DNA from 2 places in the Saccharopolyspora sp. NPDC050642 genome. Region 2 is predicted to be linked to the other one. Evidence: riboswitches for the same ligand, from Rfam matches in the RefSeq annotation. Region 2 holds a riboswitch; the other holds the start of a gene.

Region 1 (7,753 bases), on a different contig from region 2:
GTAGGTGGCGACGAAGAGTCCGAGCCATCCAGGCCCGTCCGGGAAATCGAGGGCGTAGTAGGCCGCGCTGGCGAGTGCGGTCGCGCCGAACACCGCGACGGGCCAACGGCGGCGCACGGCCACGACCACGCCACCGGCGATCAGCAGGACGTATCCCAGGTGCCCGAGGTCGGAGAGGGGGCGCAGCACCGATTCGGGATCGCGGGCGGCGCGGGATGCGGTGCCCTGGACCTGCATCGCGGTGATGAACAACGCCAGCAACAAGTCCTGCGCCCAGGCGGGCAGGCGGAAGAACTCGACGCGGTCCGGCATGTCGCGATCATAGGGTTCCCGGCCGGGAAACCACTCCGCCCGGCTGCGCGGCCGGCTACGTCGAGGAGCGCGGTCCCGAGCGGGCCAGCTACGCCGAACTCCGTATCCGTCGCCGCCTGCCGACGGAGGACGTCCGGACCTCGAGGCGCAACGATCGTTCGCAGCCAATCGACGAAAGCCTCCACCGGCAACGCGTCGTCGACCGACCGCGACCGGTGCACGTGCTGCCGGCGACCGACCGAAGGGATCCCCGATGTCCGTCATCCTCCTACCCGCCACGCACGTCGCCGCCGCCATCGGCGGTTACGACCTCGGCGCGGGGCGGACCGTGCCCACCACGGCCGCCGTGATCGGTCTGGTCAGCGCGGTCCTCGGCGGGCTGGCCCTGGCGCGGTCCGCGAAGCGCACCAGCGCGGGCAACCGGCGAGCCGGGGCCGTCGCAGCCCTGCTGCTGGGGCCGATCAGCGCGATCGTCGGCGGGCTGCACGGGGCCAATTCCGCGGGCGGTCTCGGCACCGGCAATGGGCTGGCCGGGGCGATCGTGGCCGTGCTGCTCGGCGTGCTCGGCACGGTCCTCGGCGGACTGGCCCTGGCCTGCTCCCGCCGACCTGGACGTGGTGCCGCATCGTGACGGCCGCCCGGTTCCTCCCCGCCGCGGGCACCGACCGCGGCGGGATTGTTCCCCTGTGGCACGGGGATTCGCTCCTGTACCTCGCGCCTCTCGGTGATCCGCCGATACCTCGCAATGAGAGGTAGCTTTGTCAGGTGGGCGATGTGGATTCCCGGGCCGTCGCCGACGAGCTGACGACCGTGATCTCGACCCTGCGGCGGGTCGTGCGGCGCAGCCTTCGCGCCGAATTGCCGATGCCGGACCTGCGCGGCGCGCAGGTCGAACTGCTCCAGGTCGTCGAGCAGCAGCCGGGCGTCAGCGTGGCCGGTGCCGCGTTCCGGCTGCGCATGGCGGCGAACTCCGCGAGCACCCTGGTCAACCAGCTCACCCGGGTCGGCCTGCTGCGTCGCGAGACCGATCCGGCCGATCGCCGCGCGGTCCGGCTGCACCTGACCGACGCCGCCACGCACCGGGTCGCCGCCTGGCGGCAGGCGCGGACCCGCCTGGTCGGCGACGCCCTCGCCGAGCTGTCCGCGGCGGATCAGAACGCGGTCGCCGATGCCCTGCACGGGTTGCGCGCATTGGTCCTCGCGTTGGAAGGAGGTGGCGCCGATGACCGAGGTTGCGGTGCGGTGCCGGGGCCTGCGGCAGTCGTTCGGCGAGCAGGTCGCGGTCGACGGGATTGACCTGGACGTCCGGACCGGCGAGGTGTTCGGGCTGCTGGGGCCCAACGGCGCGGGCAAGACCACCACGATCCGGGCGATCACCACGCTGCTGCCCACCGCGGCGGGCGCGGTCGAGATCTTCGGGGTCGACGCGGCACGCCACAAGCTGGCGGCACGCCGGCTGATCGGCTATGTACCGCAACAGCTTTCGGCCGACGGGTCGCTGACCGGGTGGGAGAACGTCACGCTGTTCGCCCGCCTCTTCGACGTCCCGCGTGCGCAGCGGCGCTCCGCGGTGCGCACGGCGCTGGCCGCTGTCGGGCTCACCACCGTCGCCGAACGCTTGGCCGGCACTTACTCCGGCGGCATGGTGCGCCGCCTCGAACTCGCGCAGGCGCTGGTCAGCGGGCCAAAGCTGCTGGTGCTGGACGAGCCGACGATCGGTCTGGACCCCATCGGCCGGGAGGGCGTGTGGGACCGGATCGCCCAGATCCGCGCCGAGACCGGGATGACCGTGCTGGTCACGACACACTACATGGACGAGGCCGACCAGCACTGCGAGCGACTCGCCCTGATGCACCGCGGGCGGATCCGGGCGCGGGGAACCCCCGCCGAGCTCAAGGCGGCCGTGGGACCGGACGCCACGCTGGACGACGTCTTCCGGACGATCACCGATGACACCTTCGAGGAAACGGGAGAAGGGATGCGAGATGTCCGCGCGACTCGACGCACCTCCGGCCGCCTCAGTTGAACCGGTGCGGCGCAGCCCGCCGGGCCTGGTGGCGGCGCGGGTGGCGGCGATGTGCCTGGTGGAGCTGCAGAAGTTGCGGCACGACCGGGCCGAGCTGCTCACCAGGGCCGTGCAGCCCGCGCTGTGGCTGCTGATCTTCGGCCAGGTGTTCACCGCGCTGCGCGCGATCCCCACCGGCAACGTCCCCTACCTCGACTTCCTCGCGCCGGGCATCCTCGCGCAGTCGGCGCTGTTCATCGCGATCTTCTACGGCATCCAGATCATCTGGGAGCGGGATGCGGGAGTGCTGGCGAAGCTGCTGGTCACGCCCACGCCGCGAGTCGCCCTGGTGACCGGCAAGGCGTTCGCCGCCGGGGTGCGCGCGCTGGTGCAGGCGCTCGTGGTGCTGGTGCTGGCGGCGCTGCTCGGCGTCGGCCTCACCGCGAACCCGGTGAACCTGCTCGCGATGGGCGCCGTGGTGGTCCTCGGTTCGGCCTTCTTCTGCTGCCTGTCCATCACGATCGCCGGGCTGGTGCTGTCCCGGGACCGGCTGATGGGCATCGGGCAGGCGATCACCATGCCGCTGTTCTTCGCCTCCAACGCCCTGTACCCGGTCGACCTGATGCCGGGGTGGCTGAAGGCGGTCAACTACGCGAACCCGCTCGGCTACGAGGTCGACGCCCTGCGCGGACTGCTGATCGGCACGCCCGCGCACCTGGCGCTGGACTTCGGCGTCCTGGTCGTCGCCGCCGGCGTCATGATCGGCATCGCGGCCGCCCTGCTCGGGCGCTTGGCGCGCTGAGCGAATGTCCACCGAGGACCGCGCAAGCAGCTGCAGGGGCCGGCATTCGCCCCCGGCACCGAGGTGATCTTGCCTGGCGCGTCTTGACACCCGGCCCGTCGGGTGCAAGCGTCAGCGTCGATGTTCATGCGACGGCGAGCAGGAAGCCGGTGTGAATCCGGCACGGTCCCGCCACTGTGAATGGGGAGCTACCGCCACCGATGCCACTGCCGCACCTAGCGGTGGGAAGGCGCGCGGGTAGCGATGATCCACGAGTCAGGAGACTGACGCCGTCGTACCGATTCGTACGGGGTCGCGGAGCCCCGGAGGAGGTACTGAAGGTGCAGCACCGCACCGCGCGCGTCGTCGCCACCCGCCCCTGCCACCGCACCCGGCCCGACCGGGCCCGATCCCGCAAGGCATTCCGGACCAGCAGGTAGGAAGCACGAACTACGCCCCGTTCGTCCGCTGACACCTGCGTGGAGACACCTTGCTTCCCCCTGGCAACTCCGCGTGCCCCGCAACGCATGCGGCGCTGCGTTCGCAGATCGAACGCGTGCGCGCTGCGGACCCGGCCCACCCCGACGAGGCACGCGTGGACAACGCGACCGCCTCCGTCGCATTCATGACCGTCCAAAGTGCACACCACGCCGGAAGGTCCGCCGGCTACCGCAATTCCGTGCTCAGCGTGCGGGTCGGCAGCGCGGTCGGCTCGTGCGCCGTGGAGCCCGGCGAGCTCGACTCCCTGGCGATGCACGACCTGGTGGGCAGCGCCGTCGCCGACCTGCTGGCGCATCCCGAACCCGCCGTCCGGGTCGCCGTGCTCGACGCCTACCTGGCGTCGCTGACTCCGCACGACGAACACCCGCGATCCCGCACGGTGCACGTCCCGCCGGGCACGTCGCTGTCGAAGTCGATGACCCGCGCACGCGCCGTGGCCGGGCTCGTTCCGCCGGCCGGCGGGCGCGTCGCGGTGATCGGCGTCGTGAACTCCCTGCTCGCCGCCCTTCGCGAGCGCGGTCTTCGCCCGGTTCCCTGCGATCTGAAGGGCGGGCGCACCGAGTGGGGCGAGCCGATCGTCCGGGACCACCGGGAGGCGATCGCCGGATCGCAGGCCGTGCTGGCCTCCGGAATGGTGCTCGGCAACGGCACGTTCGACGAGATCGCGGGGCTGTGCCGCGAACGCGGGCTGCCGCTGGTGATGTTCGCGCAGACCGGGAGCGCGGTGCTCCGCGAGATGGTCGGCACCGAGGTGCACGCGCTGTCCGCGGAGCCGTACCCGTTCTTCTGGCTGACCGGCGGCCACACCGAGATCCACCTGCACACCGCCGACCCGGGCGAGCTGCCGTGACCGCCACCTGGACGTCCTGGACCGACGGCGGCCCGACGTGCCGTTCCGCGCTGGAACTCATCGGCAACACCCCGGTGCTGCGCATCGGGACGCCGCTCGCCCATCCCCACCCCGGTTTCTGGGCGAAGCTCGAAGGATTCGCCCCGGGCGGCATGAAGGCCCGGGCCGCCCTGTCCCTGATCCAGAGCGCCCGGCGGCGCGGCGAGCTGCGGCCCGGCGCCGCGATCGTCGAGTCGAGCAGCGGAACGCTCGCGATCGGCCTGGCCTGCGTCGGTTCCGGATGCCCGGTGTGCGAGGAGGGGGTGCGATGACCCGGGACGGATTCCGGCGGCTGTCGCCCGCCGCGCGGCTGCTGGTGGTCAACCAGTTCGGCATCAACGTCGGCTTCTACATGCTGCTGCCGTTCCTCGCCGCCCACATGGCCGGCCTCGGGTACGGCGCGGCGGTGATCGGGCTGGTCCTCGGCATCCGAAACCTCAGCCAGCAGGGCATGTTCCTGGCCGGCGGGACCGCCTCGGACCGGCTCGGGTGCCGGCCGATGATCATCGCCGGGTCCGCGTTGCGGGTGGCCTCCTTCGGGCTCTTCGGCGTGTTCACGTCGTTGCCCGGGCTGGTCGCCGCCGCCGTGCTCACCGGCCTGGCCGGCGCCCTGTTCAACCCCGCCGTGCGCACCTACCTCATGCACGAGGCCAGCGATCGGCGCGCGGAGGCCTTCGCGGTGTTCAACGTCTTCGCGCACGCCGGAACTCTCGTCGGGCCGTTGCTGGGCGCCGCGTTGCTCGCCGTCGACTTCCGGCTGATCGCGCTGGTGGCGTGCATCGCCTTCGCGGTGCTGACGGTCACCCAGATCATCGTGCTGCCGCGACAGGAACGCAGCCCGCAGCAGCGCAGCGTTCTCGGGAGCTGGCGCGAGGTCTTCGCCAACCGGCGCTTCCTGCTGTTCACCCTGGCGCTGTCGGCGTACTTCGGGCTCTACAACCAGCTCTACCTGATGCTGCCGCTGGAGGCGCAGCGGGTTTCCGGGCTCACCGAGGCCGTGGCCGCCGTGTTCGTCGTGTCGACCGTGGTCGGCATCGCGTTGCAGGTCCGGATCACGCAGTGGTGCCGGAGGCGGTGGAGCGCGGGACGGGCGGTGTCGATCGGGCTGGCGTGCATGGGCGCGTCCTTCCTGCCAGTGCTGCTGAGCAGCCCGCTGCTCGACGCGCCCGCGGCGGGCGAGCCGGACTGGGGCGCGATCGCGCTCGCGTGCGTTCCGGTGCTGCTGACGACCGTCGTGTTCACGATCGGCATGGCGATCACCAATCCGTTCGCGATGGAACTGCTGCCGATCGTCGGCAGCGAGCGGCTGGCGGGCACCTACTACGGCTTCTACTACCTGGTGTCGAGCCTCGTCGCGGCGGCGGTGAGCTGGGTCGTCGGCGCGCTGGTGGACATCTCCGGCGAGGCGCCGATCCGGTGGTTGCCGTGGCTGGCCCTGCTCGGGGTGGGGCTGCTCGGCGGGGCCGGTGCCGCGCTGCTGGAACGACGAGGACTGCTCAGCCGGGCGGACGATGCGGCGCGGAGTTGAGGGAGATTTCAGCATGGTCTTGCGGTGTCAGCCTTCTAGGAACTGCGAATGTCCACTGAGGAAGGAGGCGCGAAGGTGACCGGCGTCAGTCGACGGAAGCTGTTCAAGGGGGCGTTGGGGGCGCTCGCGGTCGCGTCGCTGACCGCTTGCGGTGGCGCGGGCGGCTCGAACGGACGGCTGCGGGTGGCGTTCCCGACGTCGGGCGCGAAGGAATCGCTCGACCCGCACACCAGCTCGCTGTTCGTCGACCAGGCGAGGGCGAAAGCACTGTTCGACACGCTGGTCGGCTACGCCGACGACATGAGCGTCGTGCCGCGCCTGGCCGAATCGTGGGAACCGGACGCGACCGGGACGCGGTGGCTGATCCGGTTGCGCAGCGCCCGGTTCCACGACAACAGGCCGGTCACCGCCGACGACGTCCTCTACAGCTACCGCCGCGTCGCCGACCCCGCCACCGCATCGCCGGCGCGGTGGCAGTTCGCCACCGTCGACTTCAGCGCCAGCCGCGCGCGCTCGGCCGGCGAGCTGGAACTCGTGCTGCGGGCCCCGAACTTCGAGTTCCCCTCGGCGTGGGGCGCGCCCGCGACCGAGATCGTGCCCGCCGGGACCACGGACTTCGCCGCGCCGGTCGGCTCCGGCCCGTTCCGGTTCGCCTCGTTCCAGCCCGGCCGGCCCGCGGTGTTCGCCCGGTTCGACGGCTACTGGGAAGGCGCCCCGAAGCCCACCGAGCTGGAGTTCGTTCCCATCAACGACGAAAGCGCCCGCGTCGCCGCGCTGATGTCGGGCCAGGTGCACTACGCACACGACATCAGCGCGAACTCCGCGAGCCTGCTGCAGAACGACGGCCGCGCGGAGGTGCTCGCCGCGCCCGGCGGCACCATGCAGGCCGTCGCGCTCAAGGTCGATCGCGCGCCGTTCAACGATCTCCGACTGGTGCGGGCGGTCGCGTCCGGTGTGGACCGCCGCGCGCTGCTCGACGTCGCGCTCAGCGGGCGCGGCCAGATCGGCAACGACCTGTTCGGCAAGGGCCTGAAGTACTACCCGCAGGACCTGCCGCAGCGCGAACGGGATCTCGGGCCGGCCCGCTCGCTGGTGCGGGAGGCCGGGGCGGAGGGGCTGGAGTTCGAGCTGCTCACCAGCGCCGCCGACCCGTACTTCGAGTCGGCGGCGACGCTGCTCGGCGAGCAGCTGGGCGAGATCGGGCTGCGCGCCACCCTGCGGGTCGGGCCGTCGGAGACGTACTTCTCCGACATCAAGACCGCCGGCGTCGCCGCGCACACCAGGACCGCTCCCCTGCCGTTGACGACCTTCATGGCTCAGCGCATGCGCGGCGACGCGGGCAGCAACAACTACACCGGATACCGGTCGCCGGAGTTCGACGCGCTGTTCACGCGGGCGATGAGCACACCGGACGAGGCCGAGCGGACGCGGCTGCTCGCCGACGCCCAACGCGTGGCCCGGGACAACAGCGGCCTGCTGGTGTGGGGGTTCAGCGACTGGAACGTCGCCACCGCCGGTGCGCTCTCCGGGGTCCGGGCCGCCCCGCCCAACTCCCTGGACTGGGCGCGGTTCGACCGGGCGTCGCTGGGTTGATGGCGGGATTCCTGGTGCGGCGGCTGGTGACCGCCGCGCTGCAACTCGCGGCGGTGGCGGTCACCGCGTTCGCCCTGACGTCGATCCTGCCCGGCGATGCCGCCGTCGTCGTCCTGGGCGAGCACGCCACCGACGAGCAGGTCG
Region 2 (7,753 bases):
CAATGGGTGCACGGGACGGCGTGATCGCCGCGATGTGCTGCCCCGCGTCCGTCGCCCTGCCACCCGACCCGGCGCTTCGCGGCCGGGTGAATCGCGCGCACCCCTTCTGCCGGTCCCGCACCGGCCCCGACGCCGCCTGAGCCAGTCCCGGCCCAGCGGCGCTACCAGCGCGCCCATTTCCGCGAGCACGCCATTCCGCTCGCGCATTTCCACCGCACCGGGACGGCCCGATTCTTCGGCGCGATCCCGGCATGCACGTGCGTTCGCGCCGTCTGCTGCGCACATCGCCGTGCATGAGGAGGAAGAACCATGTCAGCACCGCCGCTTCTGGAACGGATCGGCATTCCCCCAACCCTGAAGTGGGGCTTCGTCGGCCTGCTGGTCTTCATGATCGGCGACGGCGTCGAAACCGGGTACCTGTCGGCCTTCCTGGTCGAGCAGCAGGGCTTCAGCGAAGGCCGCGTCGCCCTGATCTTCACCGTCTACGGCATCACCGCCGCGGCCGCCTACTGGTTCTCCGCGGCGCTGTCGGACATCTGGGGCCCGCGCCGGGTCATGTTCCTCGGCGCGGCGATCTGGATCGTGTTCCACGTCCTGTTCGTGGCCGGCGGGATCATGGCGCACAACTACCCGCTGCTGCTGGTCAGCTACGCGATCCGCGGCTTCGGGTACCCGCTGTTCGGCTACGCGTTCCTGGTCTGGATCACCGCCAGCACCCGGACGCAGCGGCTGGGCACCGCGGCCGGCTGGTTCTGGTTCGCCTACAGCGCCGGCTTCGCCGCGCTCGGCCCGCAGCTGGCCAACATCGCGATTCCGCTGATCGGCCAGCTGAACACGCTGTGGCTCGGGCTGGTGGTGATCGTCGCCGGGGCGCTGCTGATGCTGCTGGTGCGCGATCCGAACGGGGACCGGCCGACCTCGGCGGTCGACGAGAAGCCGCTGCGCAGCCTGCTGGCCGGGCTGACGATCCTGTGGGAGCGGCCGCGGATGACCGCGGGCATGTTGGTGCGGATGATCAACAGCATCCCGCAGTACGGATTCATCGTCTTCATGCCGATCTTCTACACGCGCGAGCTCGGCTTCACGCTGTCGCAGTGGCTGACGGTCTCCTCGGTGATGTTCGTCAGCAACATCTTCTTCAACCTGGTCAGCGGAATCCTCGGTGACCGCTTCGGGTTCGCCGTGGTGGTGCGGTGGATGGGCGGGATCGGCTGCGCCGTGACCACGCTGCTGTTCCACTACCTGCCGCTGGCCACGCACAGCTTCTCGATCGCGCTGATCACCTCCGTGCTCTACGGCGCGACGCTGGCCGGGTTCGTGCCGATGTCCGCGCTGATGCCGACCATGGCGCCGGACCGCCGGGGCGCGGCGATGGCGGCGCTGAACCTGGGGGCCGGGCTGGCCACCGCGGTCGGCCCGGCGATCGTCGGGATCGCCCTGCCGCTGTTCGGCGTCGGCGGCGTGATGTGGGTGTTCGCGCTGCTCTACGTGCTCGCCGCGGGGCTGACGCTGGTGCTGAAGGTGCCGAGCCCGGAAGCCGCCCCGGTGCGGGCCTGAAAACGGGCGTTCGCGCGGGCAGGTGGCCGTGAGTGGTTTGTGTCGCAATAGCAGCACAAACCACTCACGGCACCTCGCCCGGCCGTTCGCCCGAGTTGAAAACCCATGCAGGACAACGAGGAGCTACGAATGAACCTGATCGGAATCCACGCGGGCGTCTGGGTCGGCGGCTGGAGCCCCGAGGAGACGCGGCTGGCGCTGAGCAAGGCCAAGGAGACCGGCTACGACCTGATCGAGCTCACCGCGACCGACTTCTCCACCATCGACACCGAGCTGGTGCGCCGGTTGCTCGACGAGCACGGACTGGCGTCCTCGGCGTCGCTCGGGCTGACCTTCGACGCCGACGTCAACAACGACGACCCGGCGGTCGTGCAGCGCGGCCGGGACCGGCTGGGCGGCGCGCTCGAACTGGTGCACAGCATCGGGTCGAAGTACCTGATCGGCGCCCTGTACTCGACGCTCGGCAAGTACCCGGCGGCCGCGACGCCGCAGGCGCGGGCCAACGCCGTCGCCGCCATCCGCGACCTGGCCGCGCAGGCCGCGGAGCTCGGCATCACGCTCGGCCTGGAGATCCTCAACCGCTACGAGACGAACCTGCTCAACACCACCCGGCAGGCCCTGGCGTTCCTGGACGACGTCGGCGCCGACAACGTCACCATCCACCTCGACACGTACCACATGAACATCGAAGAACCCGACTTCGTGCGGCCCGTGCAGGAGGCCGGGGACCGGCTCGGGTACGTGCACATCGGGGAGAGCCACCGCGGCTACCTGGGATCCGGCACGATCGACTTCCCGGCGTTCTTCCGCGCGCTGGTGGACATCGGCTACACCGGGCCGATCACCTTCGAGAGCTTCTCCTCGGCCGTGGTGGACCCCGCGCTGTCGGACACCCTCGCGGTGTGGCGGAACCTGTGGGACGACAACGAGGACCTGGCCCGCCACGCGCACCGCTACATCACCGACGGGCTGCACGCCGCCCGCCGGTGACAGTTGACGGCGATTTCTGCGGTCTGGGTGCGGGCGGGGTGGCGCTTTCGCGCGAGAACGCCACCCCGCGGGCCCCGGCCGCAGTGGTGCTGGTCTCGTCGCCGCCGCGGCCGGTTGGTCCGCCGGGCCGGTTCTGCGACGATGCACCTTGATCCGAATGCAAGGGGTGCGCCAGGAAGCCGGTGGGAATCCGGCACGGTCGGCGCCACTGTGACCGGGGAGCGGCCCTCCCTCGCGAGCCACCGGGGAGACCTGGGAAGGCCGGAGGGGCGCGGTGATCCGGGAGTCAGGACACTGCCGCCCCTTGTTCCCGCCACCGGGGCGTCCGAACCCCGAGGAAGGAACACCGGCATGACCGCTGCCCCGCGCTTCCCCTTCTCCGCCGTCGTCGGCCACGACGACCTCCGGCTGGCGCTGCTGCTCAACGCCGTGCACCCGGCCATCGGCGGCGTGCTCGTCCGAGGGGAGAAGGGCACGGCGAAGTCGACCGTGGTGCGTGCGCTGGCGTCGCTGTTGCCGCCGCTCGACGTGATCACGGGCTGCCGCTTCGGCTGCGCCCCGCAGGCCGCCGACCCGCAGTGCCCGGACGGCCCGCACGGCTCCGAAGCCGCGCAACGACCCGCCCAGCTCGTCGAACTCCCCGTCGGCGCCACCGAAGACCGGTTGATCGGCTCGCTCGACCTGGAACGCGCCCTGACCGAAGGGGTCCGCGCCTTCCAGCCCGGCCTGCTCGCCGCCGCGCACCGGGGCGTGCTCTACGTCGACGAGGTGAACCTGCTGCACGACCACCTCGTGGACCTCCTGCTGGACGCCGCGGCGATGGGCCGCGCGCACGTCGAGCGGGAAGGCGTTTCGGTCTCGCACGCGGCGTCGTTCCTGCTGGTGGGCACCATGAACCCGGAGGAGGGCGAGCTGCGCCCGCAGCTGCTCGACCGGTTCGGCCTCACCGTGCACGTCGCCGCGTCGCGGGACGTGGCGACCCGGACCGAGGTGGTGCGCCGCCGCCTGGCGTTCGAGGCCGACCCGGCCGGGTTCGCCGAGAGGTGGGCCGACGCCGACGCCGAACTGGCCGAGCGGATCGCCGCCGCCCGCTCGCGGGTGGACTCGGTCGCCCTCCCCGACGCCGAGCTCCGCCGGATCTCCGCGCTGTGCGCGTCCTTCGACGTCGACGGCATGCGAGCCGACCTCGTGCTGGCGCGCACCGCCACCGCGCACGCGGCCTGGCGCGGCGCCGAGGCGGTCGCCGAGGAGGACGTCGAGGCGGCGGCCCGGCTCGCGCTGCCGCACCGGCGCCGCCGCGACCCGTTCGACGAGCCCGGCATCGACGAGGACCAGCTCCAACAGGCCCTGTCCGAGGCGGCGGAGCACGCCGACGACGGCGACGACGAACCGCCGGAAGGCCCGGACGGCGGCGGTCAGCCGCCGGAAGGGCCCGAAGGACCCACCGGTCCGGACGGCGGAGCCGACGGCTCGGAGGAGCGCAGCGACGACCGGGCGCCCGCGGAGCGGCCGCCGGCGGCGCCGGCGCCGGCTTTTCAGGCGCGGCTGCTGGAGGTGCCGGGGCTCGGCGACGGCGCGCCGGGGCGGCGGTCGCGGTCCCGGGCGCGGAGCGGCCGGACGACGCGGGCATCCACTGTGGAGGGTCACGGCATCCACCTGGCGGCCACGCTGGCCGCCGCGGCGCCGCACCAGGTCGCGCGCGGGCGCAGCGGCCCCGGGCTGGTGCTGCGCGGCGACGACCTGCGGCGCGCCATCCGGGAGGGGCGCGAGGGGAACCTGGTGCTGTTCGCAGTGGACGCGTCGGGATCGATGGCCGCGCGGGAGCGGATGTCGGCGGTCAGCGGCGCCGTCCTGTCGCTGCTGCGGGACGCCTACCAGCGGCGCGACAAGGTCGGCGTGGTCACCTTCCGCGGCGACTCAGCGGAACTCGCGCTGCCGCCGACGTCCTCTGTGGACATCGCGGCCGCACGGATGCGGCGGCTGCGCACCGGTGGCCGCACGCCGCTGGCCGACGGGCTGCTGCGCGTGCACCGGGTGGTGCAGACCGAGCGGATGCGGGACCCGCAGCGGCGGGCCCTGGTCGTGCTGCTGACCGACGGAAAGGCCACCGTGCCGCTGGATTCCGGGCTCACCGGGCGGATTCGCACACGGCGCGCCGTCGATGACGCGCTGCGCTCGGCGGGCCTGCTCGCCGAGGCGGGCGTCGCGTCCGTCGTGGTGGACTGCGAGAACGGTCCGGTCCGGCTCGGCCTGGCCGGCCGGCTCGGGGCCGCGCTGGGCGGTCCCTGCCTGCGGCTGGAGGAGCTGTCCGCGGACAACGTCGCCGGCGTCGTCCGCGCGGTCCGGGACGAGCGCCCCCGCGCCGCTTGATCTCGTTTTGATTACGAGATCCGACGTTCCGTCTTCTGGCCCACCCGACCGATTGGTACGGTGACGCAGTCCACCTGACCCCCAGGGGTGGACCCGCAAGATGCCCCCGCGCTCCCGGTAACCCCCAGGCCGGTCGAGTGCGGGGGCTCTTTTAATCGCCCCTAACGCCGACCGAGGGCGCGACGACGCGGGTTTGGTAGCGGTGGCGGCAGGCCGCCGCCACGATCAGCAGCGGAACCGCCGTGGCGGCGGCGATCCCGAAGATCAAGCCGTACGAGCCGCGCTCCGCGAAATACCCGGCCGCCGCCGATGCGGCCGCGCTGCCCAGGAACAACGCCGACGCGAACAACGCCACGGCGGTGCCCCTGGCCTCCGGGGCCACCGAGGTCACCCAGGTCTGCAACGACGAGTGCATGAACGACCAACCGCCGCCGAGCAGCAACGCCGTGACCACCACGGTCGCGATGCTCGCGGTGGCCGTCACGACCAGGTAGCCGACGAACATCGACGTGCCGCCGATCGCGATCAGCTGCCAGACCGCCAAGCGCCGCCCCAACACCTTTACCAGCCGGGAGAACACCCACACGCCGACGCCGTAAGCGGCGGTGGCGAGCCCGGCCACCGCGACGTCCACGCCCTCGTGGACCAGCGCCGACGCCAGGAACGTCATGGTGCCCAGCAACACCGCACCCTCGACGAACACCAACCCGAAGACCAGCAGCGCCCAGCGATTCGTCAGCACCGCCATCAGGTGGCTGCGCACGCCCTGGGCCTGAGCGCGCTCCGGCTCCGGCAGCTTGCGGAGCAGGACGACGCACACCGCGGCGCAGACAGCGGGTAGCGCGAAAACCGCGCGCCAGTCCAGAAAACCGGCCAGCAGTCCACCGACTGCGGTCGCCAGCGCCGTGCCCATCGCCGAGGCCGCCATCAGATCCGAAAGCGCGCCCTGCCGGTGTTCCTGCGGCACGGTGTCGCCGACGTAGGTCAGCGACGCGGGGACGACGGCCCCCATGCACGCGCCGGTGACCACGCGCGCCACGACCAGCGCGGTCAGGTTCGGCGCCAGCGCGGAAACCACCCCGCCCGCCGCGGCGGCGAGCATCGTGCCGCGCATGACCGGCAGCCGGCCGAAGCGGTCCGACAGCAAACCCCACAGCGGCTGGGACAGGCCGTAGGCGAGGAAGTAGCCGCTGGCGACGGCGACCGCCGCGGCCAGCGGCTCTTCCATCGCCAGCGCGATCAGCAGCAGCATCGGGGTGACCGCGAAGCGGTCGAAGTTGGAGATCAGCGCGGCGAAGGACAGCACCAGCGGCGGCCTGGTCGGCATCGGGCGGCTCCTCGCTGACTGGGACGACCGTCCATGTTCGTCGCCTGCACCGTTCCAGAACCCCGTGAGCTCGGCCACCATCGAATCGGTGGCGTTAGGCCATTGGGGGCGATCAAGCGGGTGAGGTATTGCGGATTTGTCTCGTACCGGCGTTCGCGCGCGGGGTGCGGTGCTAGGTTCGGGCGCGCTGCGGGGAAAGACGAACCTTCTGGGGAGAAGCGATGACGGGGTCGATTGGATCGGCGGCGGCCGGGCTCGCCGCCACGAACGACGCCATGCAGGGCATCATCAGCGCGGCCAACAGCGGCGGCTTCCAGGTCACGCCGGAGGCAGGCGACGAGCTGATCAGGGTTTTCCAGGCCTTCCAGGACGGCCCGCTGCTGGAGATACAGAGCGATTTGTTCAACATGATGTACCGGACCCCACTGGGCGATAGCCCGGCAGGTCAGGCTATCGCTGATTTCAACGAACAAGTTGTAGCGGGCGGCGACGGTCGTTCCTATCAAGAACTGATCTTGCAGATGAAAGAACGAGTGCCTCAAGTGATCGAAGCGATCAAGAAGGGCATTCAAGCCTACCAGGAAGTCGACGAGGGCAACGCTGGCAACGTTGGCGTGCGGGATTGAGAACGGGGATTGCTCAGGTGCGTAGGTCGTTGACGAAGTCTGTGATCGCCGGAGCGCTCGCGCTGTTGGCGATGGGTGTCGCGGGCTGTGGATCGTCGGGCACTGGCGGAACCGGCGACGGTTCAGGAGAAACCGGCGAGAGCGCATCGCCGACGAGCAATGCGGCAGCAGCCATCGATCCCTGCGAGATGTTGAAGTCGGCCGATACGGCAAAGCTGGGCGTCAAAGGTCCTGGCACGCCCAAGCGCTACGCGGGTGCTCCTGGCTGTGATTTCAAGCTTGCTGTAGGCGGCATTTCCGTGGTGGTGAACAGCGACAAGTCGGTGGACGAACTGAACCTCACCGGTGGCAAGGTCGATGCCGTCTCTGTCGCAGGTGTGGACGGCAAGCGCGTCCGCGAGCTCGTCGGTCCAGGAGACTGCGGGGTGTTCTTCCCCCTATCTCCAAAGGAATCCATTGCGATTAACGCCACCGCGCGTGACACCGAAGCGGCGTGCCAGGCGACGCAGGAGGCTGCGCCGTTGGTGCTTGCGAATCTTCCGAAGAACTGAAGCATTTGCGTAGAACTTAAAAAGGTAAATCAAGGGGGAAGTCATGACGTCGCCACCGGGTGGTGGGTCGGAATACATCGCCGATCACGAGCACTCCGCGTACGAGCAGGGGAAGCAGGAGTACGCGGGCGCGTCCAACGTGCCGATCATCGGCAATGTGCTGACGGACGTGTTGTCGAAGGCCAAGGCCACGGCGGAAGCGTCGAAGTACGGGCAGGAGCAGGCCGAGGCCCTGTCGGTCGACCAGGAGCTTCGCGAGAAGCCCGGTTCGCTGGGGAACACGCACTACCTGTCGTTCGAGCACAAGGAGATGGACCGGTTCGTCCGGGAGA

The links. A riboswitch is a leader RNA that binds a small molecule or an ion and turns the genes downstream of it on or off. The one in region 2 is predicted to bind cobalamin.
Region 1: it holds a riboswitch for cobalamin, as region 2 does, so the genes downstream of both, AB0H93_RS02130 (hypothetical protein) here and AB0H93_RS24250 (putative cobaltochelatase) in region 2, are expected to answer to the same signal.

What each region holds. Positions count from the first base shown of each region.
Region 1 is NZ_JBFAIN010000001.1:453,845-461,597, forward strand. It holds gene AB0H93_RS02105 (sensor histidine kinase) at 1-312, opposite strand, end outside; gene AB0H93_RS02110 (DUF6223 family protein) at 566-943, shown strand; gene AB0H93_RS02115 (MarR family transcriptional regulator) at 1,078-1,608, shown strand; gene AB0H93_RS02120 (ATP-binding cassette domain-containing protein) at 1,535-2,338, shown strand; gene AB0H93_RS02125 (ABC transporter permease) at 2,298-3,119, shown strand; cobalamin riboswitch at 3,217-3,406, shown strand; gene AB0H93_RS02130 (hypothetical protein) at 3,655-4,449, shown strand; partial or broken gene AB0H93_RS02135 (pyridoxal-phosphate dependent enzyme) at 4,500-4,739, shown strand; gene AB0H93_RS02140 (MFS transporter) at 4,757-6,016, shown strand; gene AB0H93_RS02145 (ABC transporter substrate-binding protein) at 6,065-7,609, shown strand; gene AB0H93_RS02150 (ABC transporter permease) at 7,609-7,753, shown strand, end outside.
Region 2 is NZ_JBFAIN010000016.1:108,088-115,840, reverse strand. It holds gene AB0H93_RS24265 (hypothetical protein) at 3-140, shown strand; gene AB0H93_RS24260 (MFS transporter) at 310-1,557, shown strand; gene AB0H93_RS24255 (sugar phosphate isomerase/epimerase) at 1,687-2,547, shown strand; cobalamin riboswitch at 2,720-2,844, shown strand; gene AB0H93_RS24250 (putative cobaltochelatase) at 2,899-4,917, shown strand; gene AB0H93_RS24245 (MFS transporter) at 5,069-6,244, opposite strand; gene AB0H93_RS24240 (hypothetical protein) at 6,466-6,870, shown strand; gene AB0H93_RS24235 (DUF3558 family protein) at 6,900-7,421, shown strand; gene AB0H93_RS24230 (hypothetical protein) at 7,465-7,753, shown strand, end outside.